Regions from separate parts of the Micromonospora sonneratiae genome, predicted to be linked through region 3. Evidence: riboswitches for the same ligand, from Rfam matches in the RefSeq annotation. Region 3 holds a riboswitch; each other region holds the start of a gene.
The links. Region 3 has a riboswitch for cyclic di-AMP ahead of ACFQ4H_RS03795 (coiled-coil domain-containing protein). Riboswitches for the same ligand answer to the same signal wherever they lie in the genome.

Region 1 (3,246 bases), on a different contig from region 3:
GGAGCCACGCGACGGGCACGGCTCGGTCGGCGGGGCCGGCGGCGACTTGGCGCAGCCGTAGAAGTTCGGCCGGTTGGTGGCGAAGTCCGGGTCCAGGGTGACCAGCCCGGTGTGCGGGGTGCCGGTGCCCCGGATGGGGGCCTTCAGCAGGTCGAGGTAGTGCGACCAGTTCCAGTACGGACCCGGGTCCCAGTGCATGCCCCGGACGGTGCCGGCGACGGTGCCGGGGACGTTGTCGTGCCCGATGATGTGCTGCCGGTCCAGCGGAATGTCGAACTTCTGGGCGAGGTAGCGAACCAGCTTCGCCGAGCTGCGGTACATCGCCTCGGTGTACCAGGTGCCCTGGGCGGCGAAGCCCTCGTGTTCGATGCCGATCGCCTTGGCGTTGACGTACCAGTTGCCGGCGTGCCAGCCGACGTTCTTGGCCTTGAGGTGCTGGGCGGTGTGGCCGTCGCGCGAGCGCATCGTGTAGTGCCAGCTCACCCATTCGGGGTCCTGCGCCAGCCGGGTGGTGCTGTCGAAGTAGCCCTCGGCGTCGTGGATGACGATGTACTCGATCTTCTGCTGGGCGGGTCGGTCGCCCAGGTCGTGGTTGCCGTAGTTGCCCGGGTCGGAGCCGTCGCCGAGCAGTTGGTAGGGGGCCGGGAGCCACTCACAGGAGATCGTGGTCGGGCATTCGAGCCCGTCCGGGCGCTCGGGCTTGCGCAGGCCGAGCCGGTCCAGCCAGGACCGGGCCGGGGCGAGCCCGGGGTGCGCGGCGAGGCTGACCCGGTGCCCGTCGTCGGTGACCCGACTTGTCCCCGTACGGATGGTGTCGTACACCTCGTCGGCGAAGACCGCGGCGGCTTCGGTGGTGTCCGCACCGGAGTACCGGGCCACCGCGCCGTACCAGGCCGCAGGGTCGCTGGTGCTTCCCGTCGGTCCGGCCAGGGCCTTCTGGTACGACGACAGCAGCGCTGCGCCGCCCCGGATGTTCGCCTCGGCGTCGGACCGCAGCGACTCCTCGCCGGTGCCGGTGAGCGTGGCGGCGGCGTCCAACGTCTGTAGTGCCGTGCTGCTGGGCGCGCCGACGCTGGGGTGCTGTGCGGTCAGCCTGGGCCGGGAGTCGTCACCCCGGGGGTCCTCGTCCTCGGAGTGGTGATGGCCGTTCGCGGGCAGGCCGGTCACGTACCGGGCGTCGGTGAGGTGCATCGGGCCGTACCCGCCGCCGGTGCTCGGGGTACCGGCGTTGGTGTCCCAACGGGACTGCAGGTAGGAGACGCCGAGCAGGACGCTCTCGGGTACGCCGTACTCGGCGGCGGCTGCCGCGTACTCCTGTTGGCGGGGGCTTGCGGTCGGGGTCGCGGCAGCGGGACCAGCCGGCACCACCACCGTTGCGGCCCCCACCACGACGGTGCTGAGCAGTATTCGCCGGCCTACCGGCACTTTCGGACGGTGCATCGAACCTCCATTCGGTGGATCGTTCTGGCCGTCACCCTCACCCCACACAGGTGCATCCGTCAATAGGTGCCGCAATCTATGGGTGAGTTGCAAGAAACTTTCAGATAGCGAACAGTCCGTGACCAGGGAGTGCACGTAGCGAAGTAGATGTGGTCGCGGGGTTGCGGCCGATGTGCGAAGCTCCCTAGTGTTGAGGATCGTCGAGACGGCGGCAGTTCGCCTAACCGGGGCGGCACCGGCTCGATACCGCCGAATCGTTGTCTGCGCATGAATGAGCCGGGGACCCAGGGCAACACCGGGGTGAATCCGCGATCACGCGGTAGGGCGCATCTCTTCCCGCCCGAACCCGTCAGCTAACCCGGTAGGCGGTAAGGAAGAAGGAGTACGGACGCCCGGTGGCACCTCAAGCCTCCCGGCTACGGCCCGCATCGTCGGCGCACGCCGACGCAACGGCGGCGAAGCCGCGTAACCGCTGGTCCCCCCTCACTGCCGCCCTGGCCGCGATCGTCGGCGTCGCCGTGGTGCTCGTCGGCTCGACGCCGGCGATCGCCGAGCCGTCGGTGACCGAGATCGAACGGCAGATCGACGAGGCGTGGGAGAAGCTCGAACCGATCATCGAGAAGCACAACGCCACCCGGCAGGACCTGGCTGCGAAGAAGAAGCAGGCCGATGCGCTGGGCAGGAAGATCCAGCCGCTGGAAGTCCAGATCGAAGCCGCACTGGGCAAGGTCGGGCAGATCGCCGTACAGGCGTACAAGGGCAACGAGGTCTCCGCGCTCAACGCGATCCTGACCAGTGGTACGCCGACCACCCTGATGGACCAGCTCGGCCTGCTCGACCAGATCGCCCGGGGACAGCAGCGGGACATCCAGGCGGTGGTCGACCTCAGGAACAGCTACGCGGCGCAGAAGGGTCCGCTGGATGTGCTGGTGGCACAGCTCACCCGCACCGAGGCCGAGTTGGCTGCGAAGAAGAAGGAGATCGACGCCGAGGTCACCCGGCTGCAGAAGCTGCGGCTGATCGCGTACGGAAACGGCGCCGGCGGTGCCCTCCGACCGGCACCGTGCCCGTTGGTCTACCCGGGCGGTGCCGTCGGTAAGGTCGTCAAGTTCGCCTGCGCCCAGATCGGCAAGAAGTACCAGTGGGGATCCGACGGCCCGAACACGTTCGACTGCTCCGGCCTGACGATGCGGGCCTGGGAACAGGCCGGCGTCTCCCTGCCGCACAACGCAGCCCGGCAGCGGGCGACGATCCCCAGCGTCAGCCGAGCCAACCTCAAAGCCGGTGACCTGGTCTTCTACAACAACCTGGCGCACGTCGGCATCTACGTCGGCGACGGCTGGATAGTGCACGCCCCGCAGACCGGCGACTGGGTCAGGATGCGCAAGGTCGACGTCGGCAACATCCACAGCTACGGCCGGCCCGGCTGATCCGGGCCAGCCCGCTCCGATCGTGGATCAGGCCCCTTCCGTCGCTCGTCGCGGCCGGAAGGGGCCTGATCCGTTGGCGGGTGGGTGTCGCCTTCGCGGGTGGGCTGTCGGTCTGGCAGGTAGGGTCGCCCTACCGGGCCGCAGGCGGCAGGACCCTCAGCGGGTCGGCCAGGTACGCCAGTTGCGCCAGGACCGGCTCGGCGTCGGTCCGCGTTGCCCCTGGTAGCGCGATCCGTACACCTCCGAGCCGTACGGGTGCTCCGCCGGCGACGAGAGTCGGAAGATGCACAACTGGCCGATCTTCATCCCCGGCCAGAGGGTGATCGGCAGGTTGGCGACGTTGGACAGCTCCAGCGTGACGTGGCCGGAGAAGCCG
Region 2 (3,246 bases), on a different contig from region 3:
CCTCCAGCGCGACGTCGTCCGGGGCAAGCCCGGCCGCGTTGGCTATCCGGCGCACCGTGTTCGGGTCGTGCACGAAGTTCTGACCGAACTTCTTCGTCGGGGTCACGCCCAGCCGGGCCGCCAACTCCCGGATCTCGGCCGGACCCAGCAGCGGAGGAAGGAGGGACCCCTTCCGGTCGTCGTTCTCCGCGGGTGAAGGGTCCCTTCCCGACCCTTGTGGCGTCACCATGGACCGAAGACCCGCTCGCCAGTGGCCGAGATAGCCGTACACAGCTCGGCCACGTCCGCACCGGTCGTCTCGGCCAGCGACCGTACGGTCAGCGGAATCAGGTACGAGGCATTGGGCCGCCCCCGATGTGGCGTCGGGGTGAGATAGGGCGCGTCGGTCTCCACCAGTAGCTGGTCCGGTGGGGTCACCCTGGCCGCCTCCCGTAGCGCAGTGGCGCTGGCGAAGGTCACCGTGCCGGCAAAGCTGAGTACGTAACCGCGGCGTACGCATTCGGCGGCGAATTCGGCGTCGCCGGAGAAGCAGTGCATCACGACGGTCTGCGGGGCCCCCTCCTCGTCGAGTACCCGCAGTACGTCGGCGTGCGCGTCCCGGTCGTGGATCACCAGTGGTTTGCCGTACCGCTTGGCGATGGCGATGTGCGCGCGGAAACTGGTCTCCTGCGCTGCGCGCCCCTCCTCCCCGGTACGGAAGAAGTCCATCCCGGTCTCGCCGATGCCCCGGACCCGGTCCTCGGCGGCCAGCGACTCGATCTGTCGCAGTGCCTCGTCGAGGTCGTCGAGCCTGGGTGCCTCGTTCGGGTGCAGCGCGACGGTGGCGACCACGGCCGCGTACTGCCGGGCCACCTCGACCCCCCACCGGGACGACGCCACATCGACGCCGACCTGGACCAGCCGGTCGACGCCGACCCCGGCGGCCACCTCGATCATCGCCTCGACCGGATCGCCGGGTCCGACGGGCGGCCCGGCCACCCCCGCCTCGGCAACGGTGATGTCCAGATGGGTGTGACTGTCTATCACCGGGCGGGGCAGCGGCTCGGGCGCGGATGGAAACTCCCCCGCCCGGCGCGCTGCACGTTGGCGGCGAGACTCGGCTTGATCGCTCATCACCGTCAGCATCACATATCCAACTGCACCGCCCACCGGACCCGGTGCAGTTCCCGGCGGACCCGGGCCGGTTCCGACCGGATGGGGACCCGGTTCTGACCAGACCGACGGCGAATTTCCCGCAGACCCCGCTCCGGGTGCCGCCACGACAATGCCTACGCTGCGTGTCGATTACCTCCCGGCGAATACGGATTGTCAACATTGCGAATCCGCTCCGCACAACAGGCAGCATTGCGGGACGCCGATGCGTCAACAAGCCGACACAGAGCGAGACGGTAGTGGAATGGGCTTCCGCACAATGCGTTTTCCGGCATCGGTTAAATAGATTGCCAGCGCGGCGGTCAGGTAGGCTCGCGGGCGGTCATCGCCAGAAGGCACGGATTCGGGGTGCCGGCGAGGCTGCCGCCTAATCGCCGTACGGGGCGAATCGGGGACCCGCGTCCATGGGGTGAATCCGCAGCAGCGGTAGGGGCCACTTCCGCCCCGAACCCGTCAGCTAACCCGATCGGCGGCCAACGGAAGGAAGGTATCTTGACCGCACCCCTGCGCGGTTGGCTGACATTTGCCTTGGCTCTACTGGCCTCCCTGGCCCTGACGGCGCCCGCCAGCCCGGCCTGGGCGGAACCCGACGAACAAGCGCCGAACGAGACCGAGACGCCACTGCTACGCGACGTCCTTGAAACCACCGGCCGGGGCTACATGCAGGCAAAGGCCAGGCTGGACCAGTCGAAGAAACGGGAGAAGACCCTCGCTTCCGAACTGCAGAAGGCCCAGGAGCAACTCGACCTGCTGACCCCGCAGGTCGCACAGATCGCAGCCGAGGCCTACCGGCAGGGCAAGGTCGGCACGCTGGCCGTACTGCTGAACAGCACCTCGCCGGACTCGTTCGTCGACCGGGCGACCCGCCTCGACGAGATAAGCCGACTGAACAACCGGAAGCTCTCCCAACTCAACGCGGCACGGGACGTGGCCGCCCGGGCCAAGGCCGCGCTCGACGCCGAGATCGTGGAGCAGAGCAAGCAGGTCGCCATCATGGCGAAGCAGAAGAAGGACGCCGAGAAGGCACTCGCGCTGGTCGGTGGCATGAGCGTGACCGGCGGCGGCTACGTCAGCGCCACCTCACCGGTGGCGAAGGCCGCACCGCGTACGGCCAATGGCGAGTGGCCGAACGAGTCGTGCAGTCAGGAGGACCCGACCACCAGCGGCTGTGTCACCCCGCGCACCCTGCACGCCTACAAGGAGACGAAGCGGGCCGGCTTCAACCGGTTCGTCGGTTGTTACCGTCCAGGTGGGCCGTACGAGCACCCCAAGGGCCGTGCCTGTGACTGGTCGCTGCAGAAGTCGGGCTTCTCACCCTGGAACACCAAGGACGAGCTGACGTACGGCAGCAACCTTGCCGCGTTCCTGGTCCGTAACTCCGACCGGCTCGGCATCTACTACGTGATCTGGAATCGGCAGATCTGGTTCCCGGCGACCGGCTGGAAGTCGTACAGCGGGCCGAGTAACCATACGGACCACGTACACATGTCTCTGCTCTGAGTCCGCCAGCCCTCGACGGCGGCGAAACGACGGCGCATCTCCCCGGATGTCCACCGGGGAGATGCGCCCTTTCGTTGCAACTGGCAGCACGTCTCCGTGCGCCGTGGGTCAGCCGCTGAGCCGGGCCAACTCCTCGTCCACGATCGACGGGTCGAGCTTGCGGAAGACCGGCTTCGGGGCCGCCAACGGCCGGCCCGCCTCGATCGGGACCGACTCCCATCGCGCGCCGACGGAGTAGTCACCGGTCAGCACCGGGTACGACGGGCCGCCGTCCAGGTCCTCGACCTCCACGATCGACGGCATCGGGGCGTGTACGCCGGTGCCACCGAGCAGTTCGTGGATCTTCTGTGCCGAGTGTGGCAGGAACGGGGTGAGCAGCGTGTTGGCGTCGCTGACCACCTGCAACGCGACGTGCAGGATGGTGCCCATCCGGGGCTTCTCCTCGTCGCCCTTGAGCTTCCACGGTGCCTGGTCGGAGAGGTACCTGTTCGCCTCGGCCACCACCCGCATCGCCTCGCCGATCGCCTGCTTCTGCCGGTGCTTGCCGATCAGGTCGCCGACGGTTGCGAACCCGGCCCGGGCGACGGCCAGCAG
Region 3 (3,246 bases):
AGGTGGTGACCAGCCTCCAGGCCAAGGGCATGGAGTACGACGGAGTCGTCCTGGTGGCCGGTGCCGAGATCCGGGCCGACTCCGAGTCGGGCGTACGGACGCTGTACGTCGCCCTGTCCCGGGCCACCCAGCGCCTCACCACCATCGAGATCACTGCTGCGTGATCCGGGAGTAACTCCCGCGTGTCGTCGGCGTGTCGCCGCGACGAGTCCCTGATCACCGGATCGCTGCCAACATTTTGCTTGCATACATAGCAATGTGAGCATAGGTTGGGCCGGACGCGAAGGGGCGACGGAGGGTTGTACTGATGGGCGCAGGACACGATCACGGCGGGCAGGTGCTACGCGCCGCAGAACGGCACCGGGGACGGCTCTGGGCCGCATTCGCCCTGCTGACCGTCTTCATGATCGTGGAGGCGGTCGCCGCGCTGGCCACCGGTTCACTGGCCCTGCTCTCCGACGCCGGGCACATGTTCACCGACGTACTCGGCATCGGCATGGCCCTGGCCGCGATCACGGCGGCCCGGCGGGCTTCCCGTAACCCGCAGCGGACCTTCGGGCACTACCGCCTGGAGGTACTGGCCGCGTTGGCCAACGCGGTGCTGCTCTTCGGCGTCGCGATCTACGTGCTGATCGAGGCGGTACGCCGGTTCGGCGAACCGCCGCACGTGCTCACCGGGCCGATGCTGGCCGTGGCGGTACTCGGCCTGCTGGCCAACATCGCCGCCTTCGCACTGCTGCGTTCGGGTGCGAAGGAGAGCATCAACATGCGCGGCGCGTATCTGGAGGTACTCGGGGACCTGCTCGGCTCGGTGGGGGTCATCATCGCCGCCGTCGTCATCGCGCTGACCGGCTGGTGGTGGGTCGACCCGCTGGTCGCCGTCGGGATCGGCCTGTTCATCCTGCCCCGCACCTGGCGGTTGGGCCGGGCCGCCGTACGCATCCTGGTGCAGGCAGCCCCGGAACACCTCCAGGTCCCCCAGGTGCAGGCCCGACTGTCCGCCGTACCCGGGGTCACCGACGTCCACGACCTGCACGTTTGGACACTCACCTCCGGAATGGAGGTCGCCTCGGCGCACCTCACCATCGAACCGGGCACGGAGCCGGCCAAGGTGCTGGCCGCCGCCCGGGTGGCGCTGCACGACGACTTCCACATCGAGCACGCGACGCTACAGGTCGAGCCGGCCGCCGAAACGGGCGCGTGCGGCCCGACCGAGTGGTGACGAACTGGATTAGCGACACCTTAAATTTGCACCCGGTTCCCGGGCTCCGTTCACCGGCACCGGTAGGCTCGGCTCCGGTCGTCATTGGGCGGCGCCCTCCGGCGCTTGTGGCGACTGTCGCCTAATCGCCATGTGCGAGCCGGGGAACCACCTCGTGGGGTGCATCCGCGTCAGCGGTAGGGATCTTCCGTCCCGAACCCGTCAGCTAACCCGGCCGGCGGCTGACGGAAGGACAACTACATGCCATTCACGGCACCCGTACGACGGACGGCCGCCCGCCTGACCACGCTGGTGGCGGCCGTACTCACGGTCTTCATGACCGTCGCGCTCAGCCCGGCCACCGGTCCGGTCGGCGCGGCAACGACGACTGTCAACGGGGCCCTCGCCGCCGGCCCCGGAATGCTCGCTGCCGCACCTGACGGCAACGACGACGAAGGGGTCAGCCCCAGCCTCCGCAAACAGCTCGAGGCGGCGTCCAAGGGCTACCTCGACGCCCAGGCCGCACTCGACAACTCCATCAAGCGGCAGAAGGAACTCACCGCCCACCTGGCCGCCATCGAAGCCGAGCTGGGCGTCCGCTCCGGCTCGGTCGGCGAGTTGGCCGGAGCGGCCTACCGAACCGGTCGGCTCGGGCCGGTGGCGGCCCTGCTCAACAGCAACTCCCCGGACGGTTTCTTCGACCGCGCCACCACCCTCGGCGTGGTGGCCAGCAGCGAGGAACGGCAGGTCCGGAAGCTGATCGAGACACGCGAGGAGGAGACCCGGGCGAAGACAGCGCTCGACAACGAGATCCGCGAGCAGCGTAAGCAGGTCGCGGTCATGGCCAGCCGCAAACAGCAGGCCGAACGGGCGTTGGCCGCGGTCGGCAGCGGAGGCACCAGCAGTGGCGTACGCGGCACCAACACCGGCACCGCGAAGCCCGCGCCACGCAACTCCGACGGTTCCTGGCCCCGGGAGTCGTGCAGCGTGAACGATCCCACGACCTCGGGTTGCATCACTCCCCGTACGCTGCACGCGTTGAACCAGGCCAAGGCTGCCGGCTACACCCGGTACGTCTCCTGCTACCGCAGCGGCGGTTCCGGCGAGCACCCGAAGGGGCGGGCCTGCGACTTCGCCGCGCAGAAGGGCGGCTTCGGTGGCGTGGCGACCGGTGGCGACCGGACGTACGGCAACAACCTGGCGGCGTACTACGTGAAGAACGCCAGCCGGCTCGGCGTGCTGTACGTGATCTGGTTCAAACAGATCTGGCTGCCGAGCAGTGGCTGGAAGGCGTACAACGGCGGTAACGGGGACCCGTCGAGCGACCACACCAACCACGTGCACCTGTCGGTCTACTAGACCGACCGGCTACCGGGCCGGGTCGACGACGAAGGTCGCCGGCACCGGTCGGATGTCCGGCACCGGGTCGTGCTCCCGTTCGGGGAACGCGACCCGGTGCCGCATCATCGTGTCCAGGCAGTCGGCCCCACCGGCAGCCGGTCGGCCGGCACCCGGCGTACCGGACCGGTCCACGCACCACGGAGCCCGTTCTGACACTTGTCGCATTCAACCCAAAGGCATCGTGCTTCATAAATATAACTATAGGATTTGCCCAACCGATCGACCCATTCCCAGGTGCACGGACGCCACCGGCTGGCACGGGCCGGAAGCCGCTGGGGTCCGCCAGCCGACGGATGGACCGACAAGGGAGGGCTTTGACATGACACTCCCCCACGCACATCGACGCCGACTGGGCGGCTTCCTGGTCGCCACGGTCACCGCTGCGGCTGCCACCATGATCGCCGCTCCGGCGACCTCGGCTGTCGGCAGCCACGAGATCCGGCATGCCGGAAGCGCCACCGCGATTCCGGACAGCTACATCGTGGTACTCAAGGACAGCGCCGTCGGCGGCCGGGCCGGCACCCGACACGCGACCGTGTCCACCCTGGCAAGCCGTCTGGCCGAGCGCTACGGCGCCACCCTGGACCGCGTGTACGGCGACGCCCTCAACGGCTTCCAGGCCCACCTGGCGGAGCCGGCCGCCC

Region 1: linked by a shared signal. The riboswitch ahead of ACFQ4H_RS08980 (C40 family peptidase) and the one ahead of ACFQ4H_RS03795 (coiled-coil domain-containing protein) in region 3 are both predicted to bind cyclic di-AMP.
Region 2: linked by a shared signal. The riboswitch ahead of ACFQ4H_RS18385 (coiled-coil domain-containing protein) and the one ahead of ACFQ4H_RS03795 (coiled-coil domain-containing protein) in region 3 are both predicted to bind cyclic di-AMP.

Annotation. Positions count from the first base shown of each region.
Region 1 is NZ_JBHTMP010000010.1:83,044-86,289, forward strand. It holds gene ACFQ4H_RS08975 (N-acetylmuramoyl-L-alanine amidase) at 1-1,440, opposite strand, end outside; cyclic di-AMP (ydaO/yuaA leader) riboswitch at 1,678-1,822, shown strand; gene ACFQ4H_RS08980 (C40 family peptidase) at 1,836-2,870, shown strand; gene dcd (dCTP deaminase) at 3,027-3,246, opposite strand, start outside.
Region 2 is NZ_JBHTMP010000027.1:30,506-33,751, reverse strand. It holds gene rsmA (16S rRNA (adenine(1518)-N(6)/adenine(1519)-N(6))-dimethyltransferase RsmA) at 1-229, opposite strand, end outside; gene ACFQ4H_RS18390 (TatD family hydrolase) at 223-1,125, opposite strand; cyclic di-AMP (ydaO/yuaA leader) riboswitch at 1,507-1,640, shown strand; gene ACFQ4H_RS18385 (coiled-coil domain-containing protein) at 1,645-2,652, shown strand; gene metG (methionine--tRNA ligase) at 2,761-3,246, opposite strand, start outside.
Region 3 is NZ_JBHTMP010000003.1:161,741-164,986, reverse strand. It holds gene ACFQ4H_RS03805 (HelD family protein) at 1-164, shown strand, start outside; gene ACFQ4H_RS03800 (cation diffusion facilitator family transporter) at 308-1,222, shown strand; cyclic di-AMP (ydaO/yuaA leader) riboswitch at 1,331-1,458, shown strand; gene ACFQ4H_RS03795 (coiled-coil domain-containing protein) at 1,463-2,560, shown strand; gene ACFQ4H_RS03790 (hypothetical protein) at 2,570-2,758, opposite strand; gene ACFQ4H_RS03785 (S8 family peptidase) at 2,922-3,246, shown strand, end outside.